Regions from separate parts of the Exiguobacterium sp. U13-1 genome, predicted to be linked through region 2. Evidence: riboswitches for the same ligand, from Rfam matches in the RefSeq annotation. Region 2 holds a riboswitch; each other region holds the start of a gene.
The links. Region 2 has a riboswitch for lysine ahead of ESP131_RS03450 (amino acid permease). Riboswitches for the same ligand answer to the same signal wherever they lie in the genome.

Region 1 (4,290 bases), 290 kb from region 2:
GAGGTCTCGTAATCGAATCTCATCGACTTGCTCGAATACGGTATGTCGCTCTAAATATTCCCGGTATTCATCGGTCGGGTAATACAAGATGAGATCTACCGAACGCGAGGAACGCTCGACCGAACTTAAAATCTGATCAATCACTTTCATGAAAATTTGGGAAGAGAATGGATTGAAGAAATAAAACTTATTCGCCTCGTCCGGAATGACGTACTGCTCAGCATACGCCTGTTCAAATCGTAAACTTCCCGAACGTCGCTTTCGTCTACTTTCGTAATTCGCCATGTTCCGAAGCGCATCTTCGTAAAATTGTCCATTCATCTCGATTCCGATGACGGAACAATCGAATCGGTCGTGTAAGTAAAAGTTCAAACGCCCTTTCCCACACCCGAAATCAATGACAGTGTCCTGTTTTTGAAACGGATAGGTTTCGCATAATTCGTCTAGTGCCGCATAAGGTGTCGGTTCATATCGATTATAGTGACTAAACACACCATATAGATGTTGCATCTCAATGGTCTCGATTCGTAATCGTTGATCGTATTCCTGTTCATTCATCGTCTTTTGTTCCTTCTTTCCGGCATTCTTACCCTCATCGTACTATACTGAAGAAGTACGTTACTCGTTTTTTGAAAGGGGATTTTATGATGATCGTCGTTACGAACCGGATTAAAGTCAAAAAAGGGATGGCTGCAGCTCTCGCTCCTCGTTTTACGCGTCCAAGTGGACTCGATACGATGGACGGATTCATCCGCGTCGAGGTCTTATTGACGCAAAATATCGAAGAACACGATGAAATGAACGTCAACATGTACTGGGAAGACATGAAGAGTTTTCAAGCGTGGCGGGAAAGTGACGATTTCAAAGCGTCACATAGTCGACCTGCGAGTAGTGAGGCAGGAGAATCGCCAATGCTCGGCAGCGAGATTCTGACATATGAAGTCGCTTCGGTCAAAGAACGCGCATGATGCACGAAAAGGACTCGTCTCGAGTCCTTTTTTAGATACCTATATACAAATAGTGAAAGGGTCGAATTGTCACAAATGGTATTATTTGTTATCATAGTGCCATTACAGAGAGAGAGGGTCCTTCATGAATTCATTAACTATATTTGAACAAGCCATTCGTAGCTTACCTGACGATCGTACGTTACGACGTGATGAATTATGGACGGACGATTTTTTATTGCAACAGGAGAACGAGCTGACCGTCTATTACTCTCCGATTGGCGAATATGTCAATACTGAAGCAAAAGTCGTCATCATCGGGATCACACCAGGTTTTGAACAGATGCGAATCGCTTTCGAAGAAGCGACGGATGCCCTCCATCATGGTGTTTCATTAGAAGAGACGGCACGCCTCGTCAAATATACAGCAAGCTTTGCCGGAACGATGCGACGTAACCTCGTTCAGATGCTTGATACACTCGAACTTCCAGCATTGCTCGGAATTGAGACGACAGCTAGCTTATTTCATCAACATCAAAAATTATTGCAACCGACGTCGCTGTTAAAGCAACCCGTCTTTTATCGCGAAAAGAATTACTCGGGTCATCAACCGAAAATCAGCCGTAGTCCTTTGCTAAAACATTATGCAGAAGAACACTTCGTCGCTGAAATCAATCAGCTACGCGAACCGGCGCTATTGATTCCGCTCGGTCGTGTCGTCGAGACACAAGTCCGTGGGTTGATTCATGACGGACGAATCGAACAGCATCAGCTTCTTTCGGGATTCCCTCATCCCTCTGGTGCGAATGGTCATCGAAAAAAACAATTCGAAGAAAACCAAGCCTATTTGATGAAACAGCTCATTCAACATTTTGCTGAATAAATAACTTTATCTTAAATTATCAGAATATATGGTTGAATCGTTTCTGAATTACATGATAAAGTGTCCATAAGAACAGAATATGACTATTCTATCGATGAGGTAGAGGCGCGATTTCAATCAGTACTTGGTCCGAGGATGACAACGAAGACGACTACAGGAAAGGTGACATCGCCGAAATGACAGTATGTGTCTAACATATCGTCGTTGGTCGATTCGGGAAACACCCGATCGATTGCCATACATAGTACTTGTATGGAGCGCTCCAATTCGGCTAAGAAAGACGCATCCAGCGAGGGTGTCGGCTTTGTTGCCGGTGCCCTTGCTTTTTTTGTGCCGCGGGGTCTCATCTTTAAGCCATTTATTAAAGAGGAGGATATTTTTCATGGTCAACTATTCAGATTCCATCATTGCCCTTGTACCTGCTTTACTAGCTATCTTATTAGCCATCTTTACACGAAAGGTCGTTCTTTCGTTAGGTGTCGGCATTCTCGTCGGTGCCCTGTTACTCCACCGTTTTAATCCGATCGATACGATAACCTATCTCGGCAAGAACATCTTCAGCCTGTTTTGGGCGGACGGTGCCTTGAACGAGTGGAACGTCTTATTACTTGTCTTCTTGTTATTGCTCGGCGTCCTTTCCACGCTCATTCAGACATCAGGTGGCGCTCGTGCCTTCGGTGAATGGGCTTCTACGCACGTCAAAACGGCGCGTGGTGCACGCTTAGTCGCCTTCGGACTCGGTATCTTGATTTTCATCGATGATTACTTCAATAGTCTTGCTGTCGGAAACGTTAGTCGTCCGTTAACGGATCGTCGTGGTGTCTCACGAGCGAAACTTGCCTATTTGATCGACTCAACAGCTGCGCCTGTTTGTGTCATCAGTCCGCTTTCGAGTTGGGGCGCATTCATCATCTCCATCATCGCCGGTATCTTAACGACGCACTCGATTACGGATTACTCAGCGTTTAGTGCCTTCATGATGATCGTTCCAATGAACTTCTATGCGATTTTCGCGTTACTTTTAACACTTTACATCGCTTACTCTGGCGTCTCTGTCGGACCGATGAAACAGCATGAACGTCGTGCCGCGAAAGGTGAACTTTTTGATGCATCAAAAGGAACACCGATGGGGATGGCAAAAGAGGTCAACGAACATACGAATGGAAAAGTACGGGATCTCGTCGTTCCGATCGTCGTTCTCGTCATCGCTACGATCAGTGCGTTGCTCGGAACAGGTGCTCAGGCACTTGCTGCCGACAATCGCCCGTTTACTTTAATTGGAGCATTTGAATCGACAGACGTCACACGTTCACTCGTCGCAGGTGTCGTCATTAGTTTAATCGTCGCTTTCCTGATGCTGATCGGACGGAAAATTCCGGGTCGCGATTACCGGGTAAGCATCGTTGCTGGTATGCGTTCGATGTGGCCAGCAGTCGTGATTCTGTTATTCGCTTGGACGATCATCGCTGTCATCGGTGACATGAAAACCGGTGACTATCTTGCAAGCTTCGTCAGCAACTCGATTTCTGCTTCGTACTTGCCATTCTTGTTATTCTTGATTGCCGGCTTGATGGCATTCTCGACAGGAACAAGTTGGGGCACATTCGGGATCATGTTGCCAATCGGTGCGGATCTCGTCATGGCTGTCGATGCCTCACTCTTGTTACCGACGCTTGCTGCCGTTCTTGCTGGATCTGTCTTCGGTGACCATTGTTCACCGATTTCCGATACGACGATCCTCAGTTCGACAGGGGCTGGATCACATCATATCGACCACGTTACGACACAGTTACCGTATGCGCTAGTCGGTGCCGTCACTGCAGCAGTCGGTTATTTAGTCATCGGTTTCACGGAGTCTTCGGTCTACGGTTTCATCGGAGCTCTTGTCACATTCGTACTCTTCATCGTCGTCTTGAACGTTCTCTCAAAAAAAGGAGAAACCGCTTCGGATTTACAGACGGATTAATGTAGCATTTTACGAAAAAAGGCATTGGATGCGCGCATCCAATGCCTTTTTTATATCTATTCGTTTCACACCATCAGTAAACACACATCATTCGCAAACGCTACTGGATCCTCGAGTGGAAGCCCTTCGACAAGCAATGCTTGTTGGTACATCAGTTTGGTATAGCGCTCGAATTTCGAACGATCGTTTTGATACGCCGTTTCAAGAGAGTGGAATACCGCGTGTGACGGATTCAATTCAAGAATCTTGACCGCTTCTACCCCTTCGTTATTCGGCATCGCCTTCAGGATTTTCTCCATCTCGATCGAGACGGCGCCATCCGTCGCAAAACAGACGGGATGCGATTTGAGACGCGTCGATGCCTTAACTTCCTTGACTTGTCCACTTAGCACTTCCTGCATCGCTTGGAACATCTCTGCTTGTGCGTCCGTCGTCTCCGCTTCTTCTGCTTCAATCCCTAGATCGCTACTCGTGACCGACTTGAACGTCTTCTC
Region 2 (4,290 bases):
ATTGGCGAGCCCTGTCAATGCATCCGTCATGGCGAGTTTCTGCTGATACTGGATGTTTTCGAAGTGACGGCGTAATTCCGTTAGCAATCGAAAAGCGACAAAGCCAGCTAATAAATTAAAGAAGACGTACGCAATCGAGATTTTAAAGAATGTCGACCAGCTGTGCGTCAGGATGTAGATGGCGGGTAACGAATAGAGAATACCGACCAACACCATAAGCTGAAAATGACGCATCGAGACATGGACGAATCGACGAATGATTCCGATTGTCGTGATGAACAAGACGATGATCAGCGTAGATAAATAAAAACCTTCCATTTGATCAACTGGTGTTAAAAAGTAACGTGTCCCAATGATCATCGCACCCGCAACGATGGCGCTTGGAAAACCACCGAACAGCATGGCGATCGCGACGGGAACGATACGTAAATCAACACGGGCGACATCGATTTGGATCCCATTGAACATCAATAAAACCGCAATCAGACCACAGATCGCTCCGAGTATAAGTCGAATGCTCCATTTGGAGTTCAATGAAATACGCGGTTGATTTCGAAACGGTAAGAACAAGAGAGTAATCGTTGTAAACAGTAGACAAAAGTTAATGATGAATTGATTCATGATGGACAACAAATCCTCCCAACTCCCCCAGCTAACAGATTTCCATATATATACTTCCAGTATACTCAAGTAGATAACGGTTAGACAGAGGGAAATCTTTAGATAAAATAGAAAAAACGGTAGAAAATCTACCGTTTTTAAGAAGACGAAGTAAGTGTATCCTCATCCATCGTCTGTAAAATTTTATTAAAAACATGAACCATCGTTTCAAGCTCTTCTTCTGTCAATGTGCCGAAGCGATCTTGTAAATAGTTTTTCCGGACGATTTCGAGATCCCGAAATGCACGTTCACCGTCCTCCGTCAAAGCGAGGACGATTGAACGACGATCTTCCGTCGAACGTGTTCGGGTGACATATCCTTGTTTATACAGCTTATCCGTCAAAGCAGTGACTTGACTCGTCGCGAGCTCAAATTGTTCCGCAAGAAGCGTCGGGCGCTGAGGACCATTTTCTGAAAGGCTTCGTAAGATGAAAAACTCACTCCGGGTCGCCGTTCCTTCAAATAGCCGGTTAAGTTCACGTCGCAGGGTACGAAGAATGACACGCATTTGTTCCTCGAGTCGATAAGTTAGCAAATCACGTTCCTGTGGCATGCAAGCAGCATCCTTTCTCTCAGTGGACTTCTACCATTTAGTGTACTAAACATATCGGATTTTTACCATCGACTACCCCAGATTCGAAAAAGGCAATTGACAATTTCGTGGCGTTTTGTGTAATATGGCGTAGTAATAACTAACTTAATTCAGTTCTCACTCAACCAGTGGGATGGAGGTTGCAGTTCTTAAGAGTACGGTTACGGATGTCGTCAAGCGACAGATGAGGTGACCTGAAAGGAAGAATTGCCGAAATCAATCATCGCTTTGAAGATGATCGATTGGGATTAGATCAAATAGGTCTAATACTGTCACAAGTCGGGTATCACCTACTTGTGGAGAGCTATCTTTCACGACGGTAGAATGAGGCGCATCCATTTTATTATGTTGCGTTCTCATCTTCCATCTGGAAGATGAGGGCGCTTTTTGTTTTTTCATTCAAAAAGTGTCCTCTCAAAAATTTATTAAAGAGAGAAGCGAACGAAATGAACAATCTAGATGTGAAACAAACAACAGATTCGACAGCAGAAGGATTAAAACGTGGATTACAAGCCCGTCATATGTCAATGATCGCCATCGGTGGAGCGATCGGAACAGGACTCTTCATTGCGTCCGGTGCTTCCGTCGCAGCAGCAGGACCAGGTGGTGCGCTCCTATCGTATGCAATCGTTGGTCTGATGGTCTACTTCCTAATGACAAGTCTTGGTGAAATGGCAGCGTACATGCCGGTCGCTGGATCCTTCTCGACATATGGAACGAAATTCGTCGATCCATCATTCGGCTTTGCACTCGGCTGGAACTACTGGTACAACTGGGCAGTCACGATCGCAGTCGAGCTCGTCGCAGCACAAATCGTCATGACGTATTGGTTCCCGGATGTTCCTGGATTTTATTTCAGTGCCTTGTTCCTCTTACTCATGATTGGCTTGAACTACTTCTCCGTTAAAGGATTCGGGGAAGCGGAGTATTGGTTCGCGATGATTAAAGTCGTTACCGTCATCGTCTTCTTAGTCGTCGGTGTTGCGATGATTTTCGGTGTCTTTACATCGGAGCCACCGGTTGGCTTTAAAAACTTTGCTCTTGGCGATGCACCGTTCGTCGGTGGGATTCCTGCCGTCATCGGAATCATTCTTGTTGCTGGATTCAGTTTCCAAGGAACGGAGCTCGTCGGGATTGCCGCGGGTGAGTCAGAAGACCCGAAAAAGAACGTTCCTAAAGCAGTCAAACAAGTTTTCTGGCGTATCTTACTTTTCTACGTCTTCGCGATTTTCGTCATCGGAATGCTCATTCCGTATACGAGTCCGAACTTGGTTTCGAATGACATTACGGACGTAGCGGTTAGTCCGTTTACGCTCGTCTTTGAAAAAGCAGGTCTTGCGTTCTCAGCAGCACTCATGAACGCTGTCATCTTGACGTCTGTTCTATCTGCCGGAAACTCAGGCATGTATGCTTCGACACGGATGCTGTATACACTTGCGCGCCAAGGCGATGCACCGAAGTTATTCGCGAAAGTCTCGAAAAACGGTGTACCCCGTCACGCCTTGCTTGCAACAGGTGCAGTCGGTGCGCTCTGTTTCTTGACGTCGATGTTTGGTGGACAAGTCTACCTGTGGTTACTCAATGCTTCCGGGATGACAGGATTCATCGCATGGCTCGGGATTGCGATCAGTCACTATCGCTTCCGTAAAGGATTCGTTGCACAAGGTCACTCGTTGAAAGACTTACCATATGTTGCACCAGCGTTCCCGTTCGGTCCGCTGTTCGCATTCGGTCTTTGTTTCCTTGTCATCGTTGGTCAAAACTATGCCGCATTCCTCGCTGATCAAATCGATTGGGTTGGGATTGCTGCGACGTACGTCGGTATTCCATTGTTCCTTGCCTTCTGGTTAGGACATAAATTCAAAAACCGGACGTCGATCGTTCGTTATGACGAGATGGACTTCCCAGAACATCCGCGTCAATCGTAATGTGTGAACCACCTTCTATAATGAAGGTGGTTTTTTTATTTCTTTAAATGAAAACGTTTTCTAAAATATAGTTTTGGAAAAGTATAAAAAAGGAATCAATGAATACATATTACAAGAATAGAAAACATGAATGAAGAATAGGGGGGAGACGCATGACTACATCTGAATTATTTTTCACATTAGGTTCTGCAGCGTTTTTCATGTTGCTCGTTGCCTACATATCCTATCGATTGACGCGTGGGAAAACACAAGGCGTCGATGAATACTTCTTAGCGGGGCGAGGTCTAAGTGGCGTTTTCATTGCCGGATCATTACTACTGACGAATTTGTCGGCAGAACAGTTGATTGGACTCAATGGACAATCCTTCATGGGGAATATGTCGAGTATGGCATGGGAAGTTACGGCGGGATTTGCTGCAATCATCATGGCCATCTATCTGCTCCCGAAATTTCTCGGGCTAGGTATCTCGACATTACCGGAATACTTAAGTCACCGGTATGATGAGACGGTTCGCCGGATGACAGTCTTACTCTTTTTACTTGGATATATGTGTGTCACGATTCCTTCGATGCTTTATTCGGGTGGAATTGCTGTCTTGCAGCTGTTCGATGTTCCGGAATTATTTGGTCTCAGTTATACGCAATCCCTTTGGTTAGTCGTCTGGGTCGTTGGAATCATCGGAGCGATTTATGCAATTTTTGGAGGACTACGTGCGGTGGCTGTCTCCGATACCTTGAACGGGATTGGGCTTGTCTTCGTTGGATTCCTAGTTCCGGTGCTTGGCTTTATCGCGCTGGGTGACGGGAATTTGCTTCAAGGAATGAAGACGATTGCGACTGTGCAACCGGAGAAGCTGAACGCAATCGGAAGCTCAACCGATGCCGTTCCGTTCTTTTCGATTTTCACGGGCATCCTATTTGCGAACTTATTTTATTGGTCACTCAATCAATATGTCATTCAACGTGTGCTCGGGGCAAAAGATTTGAAGGAAGGACAGAAGGGCGTCTTGATGACAGGCTTCTTGAAGTTATTAGTTCCGATCTTCATGCTGATTCCTGGGATCATTGCCTATCACTTATATGGGAACACACTAACGAGCGGTGATCTA
Region 3 (4,290 bases), 340 kb from region 2:
CAAGCGGAAGCCTTCGGAGCATCGATCACGTTCGATCAAAAGTTAGCAAGTGTCGATTTGAAAGGAAGTCTTGCGCACGCGCAGATGTTATTTGAACAAGGAATCCTCGCTCAAGACGAGTGGACACAAATCGAGCAAGGACTAAAGCAACTAGAAGCGACAGTAGCGGATCATGTGTATACGCTAGCGGATGAAGACATTCATATGAACCTTGAGCGGTTGTTGACGGAACAGATTGGTCCAGTCGCAGGGAAACTGCACACGGCACGGAGTCGAAACGACCAGGTCGCAACCGACTTGCATCTATGGATGGAGCAACATGTCGAAGCGTTGACGACGGCATTACGTGAGCTCCAATCGGTCATCACGGAACAAGCCGAGCAACATATCGAGACGGTCATGCCGGGCTATACACATTTGCAACGGGCGCAACCGATCTCGCTTGCGCATCACTTGCTTGCGTACTTCTGGATGTTTGAACGGGACGTTGAACGGTTGACGGACAACCAAAAACGAATCCGGAAATCACCGCTCGGGGCAGGCGCGCTCGCCGGTACGACATTCCCGATTGATCGTTTCCGTTCTGCCGAGTTGCTCGGATTTGAATCGATCTATCCGAACAGCCTCGACGCCGTCTCCGACCGGGACTTTGTCATCGAATACCTCGGGATCGCCTCGACCGTCATGATGCATCTATCACGTTTTTGTGAAGAAATCATCATCTGGGCGTCGCAAGAATTTGGCTTCATCGAGTTGTCCGATGCCTTCTCGACAGGATCGAGCATGATGCCACAAAAGAAAAATCCTGATTTCGCGGAATTGATTCGTGGGAAAACAGGACGTGTCTACGGCAATCTAATGGGCTTCTTAACGACGATGAAAGCATTACCGCTCGCTTACAATAAAGACATGCAAGAGGATAAAGAAGGGGTCTTCGATACAGCGGATACCGTCCTCCAGTCCGTTCAAATCTTCACCGGAATGATTGAATCCGCGACGTTTAAGACCGAAGCGCTCAAGAAGGCGACAATGCAAGACTTCTCGAACGCAACGGAACTCGCCGACTACCTCGTGACGAAAGGCATACCATTCCGAGAAGCACATGAAATCGTTGGGAAGGCTGTCCTTTACTGTGTACAGAATGGCTGTTTCTTGAAAGATTTGAACCTTGAGACGTATCAAACATTCCATCCTGATATCACAGAAGAAGTCTATCCGCTCCTCGATCCGGTTCAAGCAGTGGCACGCCGGACAAGTTACGGCGGTACAGGGTTTGCTGCCGTTTCAGAGCAACTCGAACTTGCGAAACAGCATCTTGCGAATTGACGAATTTTGAAAAAAATCAGTCAAATGACTGGATTTAACAAAAGATGTCTGCTATAACTGTAACTAACAACCGACAGATAGAGGCGCGGATGACATGAGTAGCATCATTCTTGAAGGCAAGCATGCCGAATGATGTGAAAGGGGAAGTCCGCCGAAGTGAACGAGAAGATGCTTACTCTTGTTTGCTGGTACAACGGTTAAGATCCGTTGTACTGCCGAAACCGATGTTTCGGAGCGCTATCTTACGTAAAAGAACGAATGACTTCGTCTTCGTTTGTCCGATCGTGATAACGACGGGCCGTAGGAACGCTCCTACCGGCCCGTCGTTTTTTTCTGTATCGGGACAAAGGAGATAGGATTGTGACAACTGTACTTAAATTTGGTGGAAGCTCGGTTGCGACTGTCGAACAGATTCAGTCTATTGCGAATTATTTGAAGAGTCGCGCAGCCGAAGGTGAAAAACTCGTCGTCGTCGTTTCGGCGATGGGCAAGATGACAGATTCTTTGATCGCTCAGGCGCAAGCCATCACGGATCGCCCCGAGCGGCGAGAACTCGATCGGCTGCTTGCCATCGGAGAAGAACAGACGATTTCATTACTCAGCATCGCCCTCAACTCACTCGGCGTCAAAGCGTTATCGCAAACTGGCGCACAAGCAGGGATCAGCACGATGGGTGTGCATACGAAAAGTAAGATCAAACAGATCGATGGAGATCTGTTACGACAAAAACTCGAAACGTACGATGTCGTCATCGTCGCCGGATTCCAAGGTGTCAACGAACTCGGTGATGTCACGACGCTTGGACGGGGTGGGTCGGATACAACGGCAGTTGCCCTTGCGGCAGTCCTTGATAAACGGTGCGAAATCTATACCGATGTCGACGGTGTCTATACAGCTGATCCGCGAATCCATGCCGCCGCTCAACCGATTCCACATATCTCGTATGATGAGATGATGGAAATGAGCGCCCTCGGGTCGAAGGTCATGGAAATGCGAAGTGTCGAACTAGGAAAAAAATACGGCGTACACATCTTCGTCGGGAAAACACTTGAATCGAAAAGGGGAACATGGATCATGGGAGCGACGGAAACAATGGAACAAAAAGCGGTGACGAGTGTTAGTGTGACGAAGAACGTCTTGACGGTATCAATCAAACACGTACCGCAAACGAATGCAGCAGTAGCCGATATCTTCGAACTGTTATCCAATCGCCACGTCAACATCGACATGATCAGTCAAACGACGTTCGACAGTGACATTTTCTTATCGTTCTCATGTCCACTCGATGAGGAAGAGTTCCTCGATGAAGCATTGAAAGACATCATGGATCGCTTCACGACAGTCAAGGTCGATCGCCATAATCAACATGCGAAATTATCTGTCGTCGGAATCGGGATGCGGGATGCAACAGGTGTCGCTTCGAAATTGTTCGCAATCTTCCGAGCAGAGAACATTCCGTTCTATCAAGTTACGACTTCAGAAATCAGCATCTCATACACGATTGCACAAGCAGATATTGAACGGACGGTTGCAGCGATTGCAAACGCGTTCGAGTTATAAGGAGGAAAACAGGATGTATCATGTAGCAGTCATTGGAGCAACCGGCGCCGTCGGTCAAAAAATGTTACAAGTACTAGCCGAACTGGACTTCCCGGTCAGCCGCCTGTCCGCTTACGCTTCTGCTCGTTCAGCAGGGAACACGGTACAGTTCAAGGGAGAAGCCATCACGATCCAAGCGCTGACACCAAATATCACGGAAGACGGGATCGATGTCGCGTTGTTCGCAGCGGGCGGAACGATCAGTGAACAATATGCCCCGTTACTAGCTGAAAACGGAACACTCGTCGTTGATAATTCAAGTGCTTTCCGGATGCAGGAGACGATTCCGCTTGTCGTGCCAGAAGTCAATCCACAAGCGATTCAAGCGACGGACCGCTTGATCGCAAATCCGAACTGTTCGACGATTCAATCCGTCGTCGCCTTAGCACCGCTCCAGTCACTGGGATTCGAGCGTGTCAACTATACGACGTATCAGGCCGTATCCGGTTCTGGTCAAAAAGGAATCGAGGATCTGGCACGTGGAGCACGGGGAGAAGAGCCCGTCAATTATCCGCATCCGATTCACGATAACATCTTGCCACATATCGATGTGTTCCTTGAGAACGGCTATACGAAAGAAGAGCAGAAGATGATTGACGAAACACGGAAAATCTTCAATCTTCCAGCACTACCAGTCAGTGCGACATGTGTGCGTGTTCCAGTCACGAATTCTCACTCGGTTGCGATCAACGTCACGTTTACGCAGCCGACGACGGTTGCAGCGATCCGTGAAGCACTTGAAGGCGCACCGGGCGTCGTCCTCATCGATGATGTCGCGAATACGCGTTATCCGATGCCACTCGATGCAAGTGGTACGGACGACGTCTACGTCGGTCGGATTCGACAAGATGATAGTCTCGCGAACACGTTCCATCTCTGGTGTGTAGCCGACAACATTCGAAAAGGTGCCGCCTCGAATGCCGTACAAGTCGCACGCCAAGCAATCGAACAGTCGATTCATTCATAAAAAAGGAGGAGTTCTTCATGTTCAAAGGAGCAGGTACAGCGCTCGTCACACCATTTAATGAAGCAGGCGAGTTGGATCTACACGTATTCGAACGCTTGATCGAGCAACAACTCGCAGCAGGAATTCAGGCGCTTGTCGTCGGAGGAACGACAGGAGAAGGATCGACACTGACGAACACGGAATTCGAACAACTACTGGCGACTGCCGTTCAAATCACGGCAGGACGAGTACCAGTCATTGCCGGAACGGGTTCGAACAACACGGCAGCAACAATCGAGAAGACGTTACTCGCAGAGCGCCTCGGTGCGGACGCAGCGATGCTCGTCACACCGTACTACAATAAAACATCGCAAGCGGGTCTCGTCGCACATTTCACGGCGGTCGCTGATGCAACCGAA

Region 1: linked by a shared signal. The riboswitch ahead of ESP131_RS01845 (Na+/H+ antiporter NhaC family protein) and the one ahead of ESP131_RS03450 (amino acid permease) in region 2 are both predicted to bind lysine.
Region 3: linked by a shared signal. The riboswitch ahead of ESP131_RS04995 (aspartate kinase) and the one ahead of ESP131_RS03450 (amino acid permease) in region 2 are both predicted to bind lysine.

Annotation. Positions count from the first base shown of each region.
Region 1 is NZ_CP015731.1:349,434-353,723, forward strand. Features, by position in the region: gene ESP131_RS01830 (methyltransferase) at 1-558, opposite strand, end outside; gene ESP131_RS01835 (heme oxygenase) at 648-968, shown strand; gene ESP131_RS01840 (uracil-DNA glycosylase family protein) at 1,093-1,830, shown strand; lysine riboswitch at 1,923-2,101, shown strand; gene ESP131_RS01845 (Na+/H+ antiporter NhaC family protein) at 2,213-3,796, shown strand; gene htpG (molecular chaperone HtpG) at 3,862-4,290, opposite strand, start outside.
Region 2 is NZ_CP015731.1:639,043-643,332, forward strand. Features, by position in the region: gene ESP131_RS03440 (diguanylate cyclase) at 1-621, opposite strand, end outside; gene ESP131_RS03445 (MarR family winged helix-turn-helix transcriptional regulator) at 759-1,214, opposite strand; lysine riboswitch at 1,380-1,568, shown strand; gene ESP131_RS03450 (amino acid permease) at 1,700-3,181, shown strand; gene ESP131_RS03455 (solute:sodium symporter family transporter) at 3,334-4,290, shown strand, end outside.
Region 3 is NZ_CP015731.1:975,059-979,348, forward strand. Features, by position in the region: gene argH (argininosuccinate lyase) at 1-1,326, shown strand, start outside; lysine riboswitch at 1,397-1,574, shown strand; gene ESP131_RS04995 (aspartate kinase) at 1,687-2,886, shown strand; gene ESP131_RS05000 (aspartate-semialdehyde dehydrogenase) at 2,900-3,892, shown strand; gene dapA (4-hydroxy-tetrahydrodipicolinate synthase) at 3,910-4,290, shown strand, end outside.